One region of the Micromonospora sp. NPDC050187 genome, then DNA from elsewhere that is predicted to be linked to it. Evidence: riboswitches for the same ligand, from Rfam matches in the RefSeq annotation. Region 1 holds a riboswitch; the other holds the start of a gene.
What was found. Region 1 has a riboswitch for S-adenosylmethionine ahead of thrC (threonine synthase). Riboswitches for the same ligand answer to the same signal wherever they lie in the genome.

Region 1 (7,424 bases):
CCGCCCCTGCGCCGCGGCGGTCTCGCCGTACACGCGGGGGCTGGGGGACTCGGGGTAGGCGGACCAGTACCCGCGCTCGGAGATCGCGGTCAGCGCCCGGGTGAGGGTCTCGGCGTGCGTGGCGTACAGGGGATGCGGGGTCTCCGTCATGTCCGCCATCATGCCGCAGCCCGGGAGCAGTCGGTAAGGGCCGTGAGCCGGCCGGCCGTGCTCGGCCCGGAGGCCCGCCCTGAAGCCGTGCGCCGGCTGGCCGCGCCCGACCCGGGGGCCCGCCCTGAAGCGGTGAGCCGGCTGGCCGCGCTCGCCCCGGGGGCCCATCCTGGAGCCGTGCGGCAGCGGACGCGGACCACGCTCACCTGGCTCAACGGCACCACACCGGCCGGGCTGGCGCTGGCGGTCCTGGCCCGCACCACCCGGCGGCGCACCCCGGACGGGCTCGTCGTCGCCGGGGGCTACCGGCTGCCGGTGCCGAGGCAGCGGTGCTTCACGGTCGGTTCGGTGGTGCTGACCCGCCGCCCGCCCGAGTGGTTGCTGCACCCGGACCGCGCCGACCTACTCGACCACGAGCGGCGGCACACCGGCCAGTACGCGCTGCTCGGGCCGCTCTTCTGGCCGGCCTACTGGCTCGCCTGCGCCTGGTCGTACGCGCTGACCGGCACCTACGGCTGCGGCAACGTCTTCGAGCGGCGGGCCGGCCTGACCGCCGGCGGATACCCCGAGCCGACCCTCCGACCGTGGGCGGCGACCCTGCTCCGTCGGCCACCGGGCACCGCCGGTCGCGGGTCCGCCGGGGAGCGTACGGTCAGAGATCGAGCTGCCAGTTGGTCCAGGCGTCGACGGCGCGGAACCCGAGCTGCTCGTTGATCGCGATCATGTGCCTGTTGTCGGCGGCGTTCCAGGTGTCGATCTCGCGCAGCTCCGGCTCGTGCGCCAGCACGTACCGCAGATTCTCGATCTTGGTGAGCAGACCGAGCCGGTGCCCGCGGTGCGCCGGATCCACGATGGTGATCTGCTGGTCGGCGTGCCGGGGGATGGACGGCACCGCGACGATCATCGTCCAGGCGACCAGTCGGCCACTCGCCTCGTGCACCACTCCGCAGTGGTAGGTGGACCGTCCCCGGGCCGTCAGCACGCGCTCGATGCCCCGGACCCGGTCCGCGTCGACCCGGTCCGGCTCGATCACGAGATCCCCGATGGGCGAGTCGGTCACGAGGCGGCTGTCCAGGTAGGCGACGTCGGCGACGTACTCCTCGGGGGTGACCGCCTGCCAGGTGACCGTGCGGTACCCGGCGGCCCGCTCGCGCGCGTCGGCCAGCAGCGTGTCGTGGGCGGCGTGGTCCACCTGGTCGACCACGAGCCGGCGGCGTACCTCGCCCAGCGCCGGCTGCGCACCCAGCGCGGCGGCGAACCGCGCGCCGACGGCCGGCCGCTCCGGCCCCTCCGGCAGCGGCCCGACCGACGCCCCGATGATCCGCTTCCGACCCTGTTCGCGCAGCATCCGTACGGCGTGTTCGTACAACGCCCGCCCGATGCCGCGCCGCCGGTACGCCGGATGGACGGCCAGTTCGAGACCGGCGTTGTCGACGTTCTCCACCTGCGGCAGGTTGAGCGCCAGATGGCCCACCGGGACGCCGTCGAGGGTGGCCACCGCCATCAGGAGCGACCTGTCGGGCATCGGGTGCCGGATCGCGCCCTCGAACTGCTGACGGGACAGCCGTGGGAAATCCGGCAGGTCGACGGCCTGCGCGGCGGCGGCCACCTGGAACGCCGCGTCGATCGCGGCCTGGTCGGACTCGTCGAACGACACGATGACGATGCTCATGCCGACGAGAGTGCGCGCCGAAACGGCAACGGGCCAGCGATTAAATCGCTGGCCCGAGGAAGCTTTGGTCGGGAGGGACGATCGCACAACGCCGCCGGCGTTGGGTCGTAAGGCTTGAGAAGTCTTCGGCGAACGCCCTCCCGCAGGAAGCATCCTGCAACTGACCGGTTACTGGCGTCAAGTCCCTGGCGGGTGGTTTTTCGTACCCTGGGCGAACGGTCGGTTACCCGACGGATCGACCCGATCACCCGTTCGGGCGGGTCGGGTTGGTCCGTCGGGACGACCAGCAGGGTCAGCCGAGCAGCCCGGCGTCGCGGGCGGCGCGCAGCGACGGCTTGATCCGGTGGGTCGGGCCGACCTGGCCGGCGACCGCGTCGATGGTCTTCAGACCCTCGCCGGTGTTGAAGACCACCGTTTCGGCGGTCGGGTCCAGCCGCCCCGAGGCGACCAGCTTGCGCAGCACCGCGACGGTCACCCCGCCGGCCGTCTCGGCGAAGACCCCGGTGGTACGAGCCAACAGCCGGATCGCCGCGCGGATCTCCTCGTCGTCGGCGTAGTCCATCCACCCACCGGTGCGCCGCACCGCCTCCAGGGCGTAGAGGCCGGCCGCCGGGTCGCCGATGTTCAACGACTTGGCGATCCCGGTCGGCTTGACCGGGGTGATGGTGTCGGTGTCGGCGTGCAGCGCGGTGGCGATCGGGTTGCAGCCGGCCGACTGTGCGCCGAAGACCTTCCAACCGCCGGCCGGGGCCTCCACCAGCCCGATCTCGACCAGCTCGCTGAACGCCTTGTCGACCTTGGTGAGCAGCTCACCGCTGGCCATCGGGATGACCACCTGCGCCGGGATCCGCCAGCCGAGCTGCTCGGCCACCTCGTACCCGAGGGTCTTCGACCCCTCGGCGTAGTACGGACGGACGTTCACGTTGACGAACGCGGTGTCCTCGAACTCGTCGGTCTCGACCAGTTCACCGCAGAGGCGGTTCACGTCGTCGTACGAGCCGTCGATGGCGACCAGTTCGCCGCCGTAGACGGCGGTGGTGACCACCTTGCCCTGCTCCAGGTCGCCCGGGATGAACACCACCGACGGCACCCCGGCACGGGCGGAGTGCGCGGCGACGGAGTTCGCCAGGTTGCCGGTCGAGGCACAGGCGAAGCGGGTGAAACCGAGGGCTCTGGCGGCGGTCAGCGCCACCGAGACCACCCGGTCCTTGAACGAGTGGGTCGGGTTGGCGCTGTCGTCCTTGATCCAGAGCGGGGCGGTGATGCCCAGCTCGGCGGCGAGGTTGCCGGCGGCGACCAGCGGGGTCAGCCCGGGGTCGAGGGTGACTCGGGTGGCCGGGTCCTGGCCGGCGGGGAGGAGGGCGGCGTACCGCCAGAGGTTCTGCGGCCCGGCCTCGATCTGCTCCCGGGTGACCCGGGCCAGCGCGGCGGTGTCGTAGTCGACCTCCAGCGGCCCGAAGCACTCGTAGCAGGCGTGCTGGGCGGCGAGCGGGTAACGCGCCGAACAGGCGCGACAGACCAGGGCGCGGGCCGGGCTGGCAGTGGTGTCGATACCGGGGGCGACGATCGTCGACGTCATGTCGAGGGGGTCCTCTCATCTTTCCCCGCGTCGCACCCTGCGGCGGGGACGGATTTGGCACCTGCCCCGTCGGACGCTCAACTTTGAGCGCACGGGGTGGTTGCCGGGGCGTCGTCGGGCCGTATCCCTCAGCCCCTCTGGATGAGGTATTCAGTTGTGCTTGCGAGCATACGCACAGCCCAGCCCGCCTCCGCTCCCCCTTCCCATCCTGTGAACCATCCCACCCGTCCGGGCGCGGGTAGGGTGCGGGCGTGCCGCTGTGGATGGGGACGGTGGTGGGGGCCGCGATCGGATGCGGGGTGGCGGGAGCCCTCCTGCCCACGGCGGGCTACCGCCTCGCGGTGCCGTACGGCGAGCCGCCCCGAGAGTCCTGCTCCGGATGCGGCGTACCGCTGCGCCCCGGCGCCGCGGGATGGCTCGCCCGCCGTTGCGTCCACGGACACCGGCTGGGCGTCCCCTGGTGGATCACCGCCGCGCTCGCCGGGCTGGCCGGAGCGCTGCTTGCCGCGGCGCTCGGCACGGTGGCCGTCCTGCCGCTCCTGCTCGCCCTCGCGGTGCTGGGCGTGCTGCTCGGTGTCGTCGACGTCGCCTGCCACCGGCTCCCCGACGCGCTGGTGCTGCCGGCGCTGGCCGCCACGCCGCTGCTGCTCGGCCTCGTCGCGCTCGCCACCGGCCAGGGGGGCGACTGGCTACGCGGACTGCTCGCCTGCCTGACGGTCGGACTGGTGTTCACCGGGCTGGTCCTGCTGCCGGGTGGCGGCTTCGGGTTCGGCGACGCAAAGGTGGGCGCGCTGCTCGGCTGGTACCTGGGTTGGCTGGGCTGGGACGCGGTGCTCCTCGGCGTGGTGCTGCCCTGGGTGGTGAACGCGCCCGTGCTGCTGGTGCTCCTCGCCGTCCGACGTGTTCGCCGGCGGACGAAGCTGCCGTTCGGGCCGGCCCTCCTGGGTGGCGCGCTGCTGGCGGTGCTCGCCACCGCCCGGTGAGGGGCCGACCGCCGTTCGTCCGTGGTGGACGGTCAGCTGGTCCGGCCACTGGCGACGGTCTACTACTGTCCCGGTCACCTGTGTGGAGGAAGGTGACGGTCGATGCGTCGGAGCGTGGTTCCGGTGGTGGCGCTGGTGCTGGTCTGCGTGCTGACCGCGTGTGGCGGCAGTGGCAAGAAGAAGCGGTCCCGGGACGCCCGACCGGCTGCCGCCACCACGGCCGGGAAGGTCGCGCCGGCCGACCGGGACGAGGACGCCGGGCCGGCACGGGTCGACGCCAGTCCGAGCCCCACCAGGGCACCGCGCCGCAAGGTACGTGCCCTCACCTGCGCCGACCTGCGCAACGCGGAGCTGGGCAGCAACGGCGTACGGTACCGGGGCTACCCGAACCCGTTGCCGCTGCGCGACGGACGGTGGACGGGCGACGGTGCGACCGTGCTGCTCCAGAAGCCCTGCGCGACCGGCGACCTGGACGGTGACGGCGCGGTCGACGCGGTCGGCACCGTCATGCTCGATCCGGGCGGCTCGGGACGCTTCTGGAGCCTGGTGGTCTGGCGCAACGTCGACGGCAGGCCGCGCTACGTCACCGCCACCGACGTGGGCGACCGAACGCCGGTCCAGTCGATCCGCATCGCCGACCAGCGGGCCACCGTCGTCGGGCTCACCCGCTCACCGGGGGCGGCCATGGCCGAGCTGGACCTCCGTCGTACCGCCGTGCACCGGCTGACCGGCACCCGGTTCCCGGAGATCAGCCACACCGACGTGCCGTACGCTCCCTGAGCCACCGGCGGCCGGCCGCTACGTTCCGGGCCGTCGAGAGTGCCGGCTGGGTTGGTCGGTAGCAGGGGTCCCCTGTTACCGCTTTTTGCCGAGCAGGGGACCCCTGCAGAGCAATCGGCCGGGCCCGGAGCAGAGCGAGCCGCCGGGCCCGAGGAGAGCGAGCCGCCGGGCCGGGGCAGAGCTGGCCGGGTCAGGCGGCGAGGCGGCGGGCGAGTTCGTCGGCGACCTTCTTGGCCAGGTCGTCCGGGATCGCGGCGGCGATGGCCTGCGGGGTGAGCGTGGCCAGCACCCCTCGGACCACCTCCTGGCTGAGGTTGCCACCCTGGAGGTTCTGGACGCCCTCGTAGATCGTGTTGAACACCTTGAGGGCAGAGTAGCCGGCCGGGATGCCTCCGCCGTTGTACTGCCAGGGCAGGGCCCGCATCAGACTCGCCACGGTCGGGTCCTTCAGGATGGCAACGAACTCGGCTGGGGTCATGTCGTCCTCGCTCGGGTTGAGGGCCTGCTCGACCGTGGCCAGCAGGTGGGACCAGGGGAAATTGGGGCCGGGATCGGTGTGGGTGGTGCCGCCCCAGGCCAACCGCATGTCGTCGTGTCCGTAGAAGGCCCGCACCTTCGGGTCGGCCTTCATCTGGGCGACGGTGGCCCGGCGGGGCGCGACGTCGTAGTGCCGACACACGATCGCCAGCACCTCGGCCAGCCGACCCCAGGCCACGTTGTCGAGCCACCACTGGCGGCTGCTGGACGAACGACCGGAGATCTCCACCGCGATGGCGTTCTCGTTGCCGGTGCTGGAGCCGGCATGGCCGGCGCGGGCGGCGGTGTCCAGCGACTGGACGATCGAGTCGGCGTCGACGTAGAAGTGTGCGCTGACCCCGTCGGTGCGTCTGGTGGCGTAGCTGGCTTCCGCCTCGGCTGAGGCGGTGTTGTCGGTGGCGTGGATCGCGATGCCGAACTTCTGACCGTCACGGTCGTCGTAGGCGTTGCGGCCCTGGACAAAGGGAACTCCGGGGACTTTCACGATGACTCCGTCTCCGGTTGGGGACCGTCGGCCCGGCGACCGTGCCGGGCCGAATCCGGATGTCAACAGGGAACCAGCACCACCGTGACGGAGACATCAGTCTTCGTTGATCGGTCTTGACAGCCGGGTGACACTCGTCGGGCTCCCTTGGAAGGCATGAGAGCTCTCCGCGCCTGCGCACTCGTCCTCACGGTCCTGGCGGCGACCCTCGCCGTGCCGACTCCCGCCCTGGCGGTGACCACCACGGTCTTCCACGCCACCCGCGACACGTACGTCAACGCAAGCTCGCCGGCCACCAACTACAACGACCAACGGCAGCTCGTGGTCGCTGGCGACCCGGACCGCATCGCCTACCTCGCCTTCGCGGTCAGCGGCCTGACCGCGCCCGTCCTGCGTGCCTGGCTCCGGGTGCGGACCAGCAACGTCTCCCACGCCGGCAGCCCCAACGGCGGGCAGGTGTACCGGGTCGGGTCCGCCTGGTCCGAGAGCACCATGACCTACGCCGACCGCCCCGGAGCGACGGGGACGGAACTCGGCCGCTTCGGCCGGGTCCGCCCCGACAGCGTCTACGAGGTCGACGTCACCGCCGCGGTGACCGGAAACGGCGTACTCAGCCTGGGGATCTACTCCATCAGCCCGGACGGCGCCTACTACGACAGCCGGGAGGCCGGTGCCACGGGACCGCAGCTCATCGTCTACACCGGTGTTCCCGGCACCGACGAGACGGTGCTGCTCGCCGCCGGGGACATCGCCAGTTGCAGCACCGAACGGGACGAGCAGACCGCCCGCATCCTCGACGTCGAGGCGGGCGTCGTCACGCCCCTGGGCGACGTGGTCTACGAGAAGGGCACCCCCGAGGAGTTCGCCAACTGCTACCACCCGACCTGGGGCCGGCACAAGGCACGGACCCGACCGGCGGTGGGCAACCACGAGTACCTGACGCCGGGTGCGACCGGCTACTACGGGTACTTCGGGGCGGCGGCCGGCCCTGCGGGCAAGGGCTGGTACTCCTACGACCTGGCCGGCGGCCAGTGGCACGTGATCGTGCTCAACTCGAACTGCTCCCACATCGGCGGCTGCCACGCCGGCTCCGGGCAGGAGCAGTGGCTCCGCGCCGACCTCGCCGCCAGCCAGGCCCGCTGCACCGTGGCGTACTGGCACCACCCGCTGTTCGCCTCGGGCGGACGGGCCCGGCACGAGATGCGGCCGTTGTACCAGGCGCTCTACGACGCCGGCGCG
Region 2 (7,424 bases), on a different contig from region 1:
TGCTGCTGGGCCGGGGGCCGCACCTGTCGACGTTCCAGCGCACGGGCCGCGCCGACTACGAGATCGCCGCCCGGTGCCTGACCCGGGTCGGCGCCGCCCACCTCGGCCCACGGCCGTTCGGCCAGCTCTCCGGCGGTGAGCGTCAGCGGGTGCTGATCGCCCGCGCTCTCGCCCAGCAGGCCACCCACCTGCTGCTCGACGAGCCGACCAACCACCTCGACATCCGTTACCAGCACGAGATCCTGCACCTGGTACGCACCCTGGACACCTGCTCGATCGTCGTGCTGCACGACCTCAACCTCGCCGCCCGCTACTGCGACGACCTGGTGCTGCTGGGTGGGGGTGGGGTCGTCGCCGCAGGCACCACCGACGAGGTGCTGGATCCGGCGGTCCTCCAGCCCGTCTACGGCATCGGGATCCGGCGCCTGGAACTCGACGGCGCCATCCACCTGCTGTTCCGGCCGGTCGAGTAGACCGACGACGAAGGGAGTGCCGCATGACGGCGCAGGACCGCATCAACGCCTACTGGACCGACCGCGCGCCGAGCTACGACGAGTACCAGCAGCGTCCCGACCGTCTCGCCGTCGACCAGCAGGCCTGGTCGGAGGTCTGGAAGGGTGCCCTGCCGCCGGCGCCGTCGGACGTGCTCGACGTCGGCACCGGCAGCGGGCAGGTCGCCATGGTCCTGGCCGGTCTCGGCCACCGCGTCACCGGCATCGACCTCGCCGAGGGCATGCTGGCGCGAGCCCGCCAGCACGCCGCCGGCATGCCGAACGGCCCTGTGATCCGGCGCGGTGACGCCGTCCACCCGGACTTCCCGCCCGGCAGTTTCGACGCGGTCACCAGCCGGTACCTGATGTGGACCCTGCGCGAGCCGGAGGTCGCCGTGGCCAACTGGGTCCGTCTGCTGCGTCCGGGTGGCACGATCGCGGTGGTCGACAGCACCTGGTTCCCCGACGGCCTGGACAACGCCTCGGAGAACTTCACCGACCACTACGACCCCCAGGTCCAGGCCGTCCTGCCCCTGGCCGCCGCGCGGTCCATCGACCAGACCGTCGCGGTCCTCGAAGCGGCTGGACTGGCCCAGGTCACGGTGACCCAGCTGACGTCGATCTACGAACTGGACCGACGGTTCGGGGTCGCCCCGAACCACGAGCACCAGATGCAGTTCCTGATCACCGGCCGGCGGTAGGGCGGCAACGGCCGAGCATCAGAAGACCCTTGCCGACCGCCCCGGACCGGCATGCCGGGGACGGGGGTTGTCGCCGGGCCGGCATACATCGTATTCTCCATCGAACTAGTGGGGAATGTGGGGGAACGAGGGGTCGCGTGGGTCGCCACGTCCCCTCGGTCTGGCCCCGATCGGCAGGCGGAGGAGCTACGCGATGCGGACGTCGACGCGTGCCGAACGGTTCGCCGCGCACCGTGCGGGGACCGCCGGCAGAGCAGATCGCCTCCCGAGGCGTAGCCGCCTGTCCGCCCGCGTCGTGACAGGCCGTGGGAACGGCGCTCACGGAACTGGCCGACCACACCAACCCTGACTGGACGACTCGGCGGACGACAAGGTCCGGTCGACCTGCCACCCCTTCACGACTGGCGGTAGACATGCGAAAACTCATCCTCCTCGCCCTGGTTGGCCTGGGTGCCCAACTCGTCGACGGCAGTCTCGGCATGGCGTACGGCGTCACGTCGACGACGCTGCTGCTGGCCATCGGCACCAACCCCGCAGCGGCGTCGGCGACCGTTCACCTTGCCGAGATCGGCACCACACTCGTCTCCGGCGCCTCGCACTGGCGGTTCGGGAACGTCGACTGGAAGGTCGTCTGGAAGATCGGCATCCCTGGCGCGCTCGGTGCGTTCGCCGGCGCGACCTTCCTGTCGAACCTGTCGACCGAGACCGCCGCGCCGTTGATGTCGATCATCCTGCTCGCGCTGGGGCTCTACATCCTGATCCGGTTCACCGCGATGGGTCTGCCCAAGGGCAACCTCGGCAAGCCGCTGCGCAAGCGTTTCCTTGCCCCGCTGGGCGTGGTGGCCGGTTTCGTCGACGCCACCGGTGGCGGCGGCTGGGGTCCGGTCGGCACCCCGGCGATCCTGGCCAGCGGTCGACTGGAGCCGCGCAAGACCATCGGATCGATCGACACCAGCGAGTTCCTCGTCGCCGTCGCCGCGAGCGTCGGCTTCATCGTCGGCATCGGCTCCGAGGGCGTGAACTTCGCCTGGGTCGCCGTGCTGCTGATCGGCGGCACCATCGCCGCGCCGATCGCGGCCTGGCTGGTCCGGCACATTCCGCCGCGCGTGCTCGGCTCGGCCGTCGGCGGAGTCATCATCCTGACCAACGTCCGCACCCTGCTGCGCAGCGACTGGATCGACGCGTCCGACGGTGTCCGCTACACCTTCTACGCCGTCATCTACGTCGTCTGGGCCGCCGCCCTGGCGTACTCCATCCGCCAGTACCGGGCCAACCGGGACGAGGAACGCCGCATCGTCGCCGAGACCGAGACCGAGGCCGCTGCGGCAGCCGACGGGCCGAACGAGAAGAGCGCCACCCCCACCGTGTGATCCGCGACACCGACACGGGAGAAAGGCGATCAGCCTCGCTGGCGACGGCGGGGCTGATCGCCTTTCCGGCCAACGATTGTCGGGACGGCGGTGTGTCGTCCGCCCGCCGGGTGGCCCACCTCCCCGGGTTGGCCGGGCCCCGCCCCGAGGCTATGCTGCGGCTCAGGTCATGAGTGCCAGCGACAAGCCCCGGCTTGCTGGCCGGCAACCCTCGTCGAGGTTCGCGGTGGGGTGCCCCGGGTGATGACCCGGTCCAGCACGATCAGGTGCTGGGCAAGCGCGGGCCCCGTCCCCCTGCCGTACCGGGGTCCCTGGATGCCGGAGGTCTGGCATGACCACTGCCCTCGTACCCCTGCCCGTCCGCGCCGGATCCCGTCCGGCGCCACGACCGCCGTACCAGCCGCTCCAGGTGCTCGGGGTGCCCGGCGAGATCAACCTCGACTACGCCGCCACCGCACCCTGCGCCCGCGCCGCCGCCGACGCGGTGGCCGAGCTGCTGCCCTGGTACGCCAGCGTGCACCGGGGCGCCGGCGCACTCTCCCGGCGCTGCACCCTCGCCTACGAGCAGGCCCGGCAGACCGTGGGTGACTTCTTCTCCGTCCGCCCCGACGATCACGTCGTCTTCACCCGGAACACCACGGACGCGCTCAACCTGCTCGCCCACGCGCTCCCCGCCGACACCAAGGTCGTCACGTTCGCCGGTGAACACCACGCGAACCTGCTGCCCTGGCCGGCCGGGACCCTCCGGCTACCGGTGCCCGACTCGCCGCACGCGGCGGTACGCGCGCTCGCCGCCGCCCTGCGCGAACTGCGGCGGGGGACCGACGCCAGCACGCCGATCCTGGTCGCGGTGACCGGCGCGAGCAACGTCACCGGGGAGTGCTGGCCGGTCGCGGAGCTCGCCCGGGTGGCCCACCGGCACGGCGCCCGGGTCGTGCTGGACGCCGCCCAACTGGCACCGCACGCCCCCGTCGACCTGGCCGCGCTCGACGTGGACTACCTCGCCGCGTCCGGACACAAGCTGTACGCCCCGTTCGGCACCGGCGTGCTCGTCGGACGGGCGGACTGGCTGGACGCCGCACCGCCGTACCTGGCCGGCGGCGGGGCCACCGAGCACGTCGGGACGGCGACCCACGACGTGCGCTGGACCACCGGCCCCGGCCGGCACGAGGCCGGCACCCCGAACCTGCTCGGCGCGGTGGCCCTGGCGGCGGTCTGTGCCGCGCTCGACGCCACGGACCGCGTCGCCCTGCACGCCCGGGAGCAGGCGCTGCTGACCCGCTTACGCACCGGTCTCGCGGCGCTCCCGCATATCGTCGAGTTGCGGATCTTCGGTCCCACGGCCGACCGGGTCGGCATCGTCTCCTTCGTGGTCGCCGGCCGGGACTCCGCCGACGTGGCGGCGACCCTCGCCACCGAGCACCGGATCGGAGTACGCGACGGGCTGTTCTGCGCCCACCCGTTGGCCCGGCGGCTGCTCGCCGAGGCCGCCGCACGTAGTGGGCACCGCGACCTGCCGCCCACCGCCCTGCGGGCCAGCCTCGGACTGGGCAGCACCGACGACGACGTGGACCGCCTGCTCGCCGCCCTCGCCGCGCTCGGCTGACCCGACCCAGGGCACCCGGAACGGAGGATCGGCGAGCGAGCCCTCCGGCCGCTGGGGCGACCACCGCCGAGGGCGTGATCGTGCAGAGGACCGCCCGGTCGGAACGTCTCCGACCGGGCGGTCCCGGTATGCGGGTCAGCGCTCGGCGAGGAACGTCTCCACCGCGTCCGCCGCGTGCCGCAGCCCGCCGCAACCTGGTGGTTGTCGGCCGTGCCGAAGGAGACCAGCAGTGCGGTAGCCGGGCCGTCAACCGCCGGGGAACTGGTCCGGGTCGACGCTGCTGGTGCTGGCGTTGCCGCCCACCACAGGGGTGAGGGAGACCGTCCAACCGGTGTACGTCCGCGAGGTGGTACGGAACGTGAGCGGGTCGTCGAACTTCTCGAAGTCGCAGTCCCGGCTGAACGCCTTGCTCCTGGCGTCCCAGTCCTTGCCGCTGGTCATGAAGATCTGGTAGGTCCCGTCCCGGACACCGCGCACCGTGAAGGTGCTCTTGCCGCGGACGTAGACCCGGGTGACCGCTGTCTTGCCCCGGGCGATGCTGATCACCGCGTCGGCGCCACCATTTTCGATCTTCAATTGGCCGAGGCCGCCCTTGGTCCGCTTGACGTAGGAGCCGTTACTCAGCCGCCGGTTACCGTCCTTGGTCTTCTTCGGGAGGAAGGAACCGACCTGGTAGGCCCGGGTGGGGTCGGCGGTCGCCAGCGCCTTGGCAGCGGCGCGGAGTTGGTCGGCGGCCCTCTCCCGGCTGACCCGCGCGACCGCCGCCGGCCCGAGGCAGGCCTGCCCCGACGTGGCGGAGCCGGTGCCGGTCAGGGCGGCGGCCAGATCGTCCAACGCCTCGACCAGGGTGTCGTGGGCGGTCGCCACGCTCGCCGGCGGCACCATCTCGGCCAACGCCCGGCGCTGGGTGCCGGCGGTCGTCGCCAGCCCGGACGTCGCAGTACGCACCGCCGTGGGGCTCTTGGCGGCGGCGAGGGTGCGGAAGCCCGCGTTCAACGCCTGGTCGGTGCTGGTCAGCACCGTCTGGTACTGGTCCGGGGTCACGGGCGCGACGCTCGGGGACGGCGCGACCGACGGTGCTGTGGAGCGGACTCCGGCGACCGGTGCGCCGTCCTCGTCGTCGCCGTCGAGGAAGAACGCCAGCGGCAGCCCGCAGCAGGCCAGCACCGCCACGACCGTCACGGCGGCAACGACGAGCACCGTCCTGCGTCGCGCCGGCTGGACCGGGGCGGGCACCGGCGGACCGTACGGCGGCGAACCGGGCTGGGGTCCGAACTGTGGCGGGGGCCCGAACTGCGCTGGCGTCACGTTCACCCGGACCCGGACGTACACGTCCTGAGGTGATCCGTCAGCTCCCACCGGTCCCAGACCGGCCAGCCGCAGCAGCGAGCCGTCGCCGGTCCCGGCCGGAACTCGGATCGTCACCGTGTGTCCGGACCAGGGAAGGAGGACGGTCTTCATGGTCTCGGCGCCGGCGTCACCCGGCCCAAGCTCGATCGTCAGGTGCGCCTCGGGCTCCACGTGTCGAGTATGGACGTGCCGCGCAACCGCGATTCGGCTCCGGCCTGAACGTGTGCTGTGCGACGCGCGCCCGGTCCGGTCACCGGGCCGGGGCACGCGTCTCAGTACCCGAGCTGGAATGTGGCGTCCTGTGTTCGGTGGCCGTGATCGGGGCGACGGTGGGGTGTTTGGCGTTCAGCGGCTGGCTGTACCGGGCCTTGGGCAGCGGGCTCCAGCTGTCGCTGCCGACGTCGCCCGACCGCCACGGGTACAGCTCCCCATTGACGGTAGCCGGCGTAGGTGGGGGCGGCGAGGGCGCGTCCGCTGGCACCGAGCACGCTCGCGCCGGCCGCCGCCAGGCTGGCGGACAGGACGGTTCGTCGGGAGACCTTGGTGATTCCTCGTCGTCGGCCGGTCACTCGCCGGACGGCGCGGTCAGCGTGACGCCGAGCCGGACGGGAGTGCCGAAGTTGGGGGTGCCGTCGGCGTTCCAGGTGAACTTCTGGGCGCGGGTGGAGCGGTTCATGTCGCAGCCGCCGCCGGCGGAGTCGTTGGCGTGGTAGACGATCCAGTTCTCGGTGCCGTCGGGCGACGTGAAGAAGCCGTTGTGCCCGGGGGCGAAAACGCCGTTCGCGTCGTTGCGCTCGAAGACCGGCGTCGACTTCTTGGTCCAGTGCGCCGGGTTCATCGGGTCGGTGCCGGTCAGCGTGAGCAGGCCGAGCTTGTAGTCCGGGCCCCAGCACGCCGAGGCCGAGTAGACCACCATGACCCTGCCGTTGTGGTACAGCGGTTCGGGACCCTCGTTGACCGCGCCGGTCTGTCGCTCCCAGGAGAGGGTGGGCGAGCTGAGCCGGGCCCGCGACCCGCTGAGCGTCCAGGGGTTGGTCAGCCGCTGGATGAAGTTGCTCTGCCCGGCCCCGTCGCCACCGTAGGTGCCCATCAGGTAGAGCCGGCCGCCGACCTTGAGGACGCTGGCGTCGAGTTGCCAGTCGCTACCCAGGTCGGCCTTGAACGTGTACGGACCCATTGGGTCGGTGCCGGCGGACTCCAGCACGTGCAGCCGCTGCGTGGGGTTGAAGTCCGGGACGTTCTGCCCGGCGGTGTAGTAGAAGTACCAGCGCGGGCCGTTGGGGCCGTCGAGCAGGTGGAACTCCGGCGCCCACATGTTGCAGCAGCCGTTGGGGCGGCCGGCCAGGTTGAAGATCACCTGCTCGGGGGCCGTGGCGAGCCCGGCGAGGGTCCGTGAGCGTCGCATCGTGATGGTGGAGTTCCAGGTCGTGGTGGCCAGGTGGTAGTAGCCGTTGTGGTACTGCAACCACGGATCCGGGCCGTTGCGCTTGATCGGGTTGGTGAAGGTGCCCGGCGCGGACCCGAGGGCGACGAACTGCCACTGCTGGTTGGCGCCGTCGAGATCCTGGTACTGCGAGACCCGTGCGCCGTCGGCGGTGGACCACTCCCAGACGTCGAGGGCCTTGCCGCTGTTGCGGTTGACCAACCGGACGTGTCCGCCGGCGGAGTCGGCGAGTCGGAACTGCTGCCGGGCGTCGTTGCGGTCGGTGTTCTGCACGAGCTGGATGCCGTCGTCGGCGGTGGGCAGGTCGAGCACCTTGCCGCTGTGCACGGACTGCACCCGGTACCAGCCGCCGCCGGAGTCGAGGAACCGCCACTGCTGCCAGGCGCCGTCGTTACGGGTGTACTGGTTGATCGCGGCGCCGTCGCCCGTGGCCAGGTTGTAGACGTCGAGGGCCTTGCCGCT

Region 2: it holds a riboswitch for S-adenosylmethionine, as region 1 does, so the genes downstream of both, ACIBJE_RS31390 (aminotransferase class V-fold PLP-dependent enzyme) here and thrC (threonine synthase) in region 1, are expected to answer to the same signal.

The regions. Positions count from the first base shown of each region.
Region 1 covers NZ_JBITJH010000022.1:64,972-72,395, forward strand. Annotated here, with positions in the region: gene paaN (phenylacetic acid degradation protein PaaN) at 1-150, opposite strand, end outside; gene ACIBJE_RS26450 (hypothetical protein) at 193-864, shown strand; gene ACIBJE_RS26455 (GNAT family N-acetyltransferase) at 803-1,822, opposite strand; gene thrC (threonine synthase) at 2,115-3,401, opposite strand; SAM riboswitch class I at 3,414-3,549, opposite strand; gene ACIBJE_RS26465 (prepilin peptidase) at 3,653-4,384, shown strand; gene ACIBJE_RS26470 (hypothetical protein) at 4,487-5,164, shown strand; gene ACIBJE_RS26475 (N-acetylmuramoyl-L-alanine amidase) at 5,355-6,185, opposite strand; gene ACIBJE_RS26480 (DNRLRE domain-containing protein) at 6,342-7,424, shown strand, end outside.
Region 2 covers NZ_JBITJH010000044.1:8,380-15,803, forward strand. Annotated here, with positions in the region: gene ACIBJE_RS31375 (ABC transporter ATP-binding protein) at 1-473, shown strand, start outside; gene ACIBJE_RS31380 (class I SAM-dependent methyltransferase) at 497-1,192, shown strand; gene ACIBJE_RS31385 (sulfite exporter TauE/SafE family protein) at 1,606-2,562, shown strand; SAM riboswitch class IV at 2,728-2,848, shown strand; gene ACIBJE_RS31390 (aminotransferase class V-fold PLP-dependent enzyme) at 2,894-4,168, shown strand; gene ACIBJE_RS31395 (hypothetical protein) at 4,415-5,404, opposite strand; gene ACIBJE_RS31400 (family 43 glycosylhydrolase) at 6,084-7,424, opposite strand, start outside.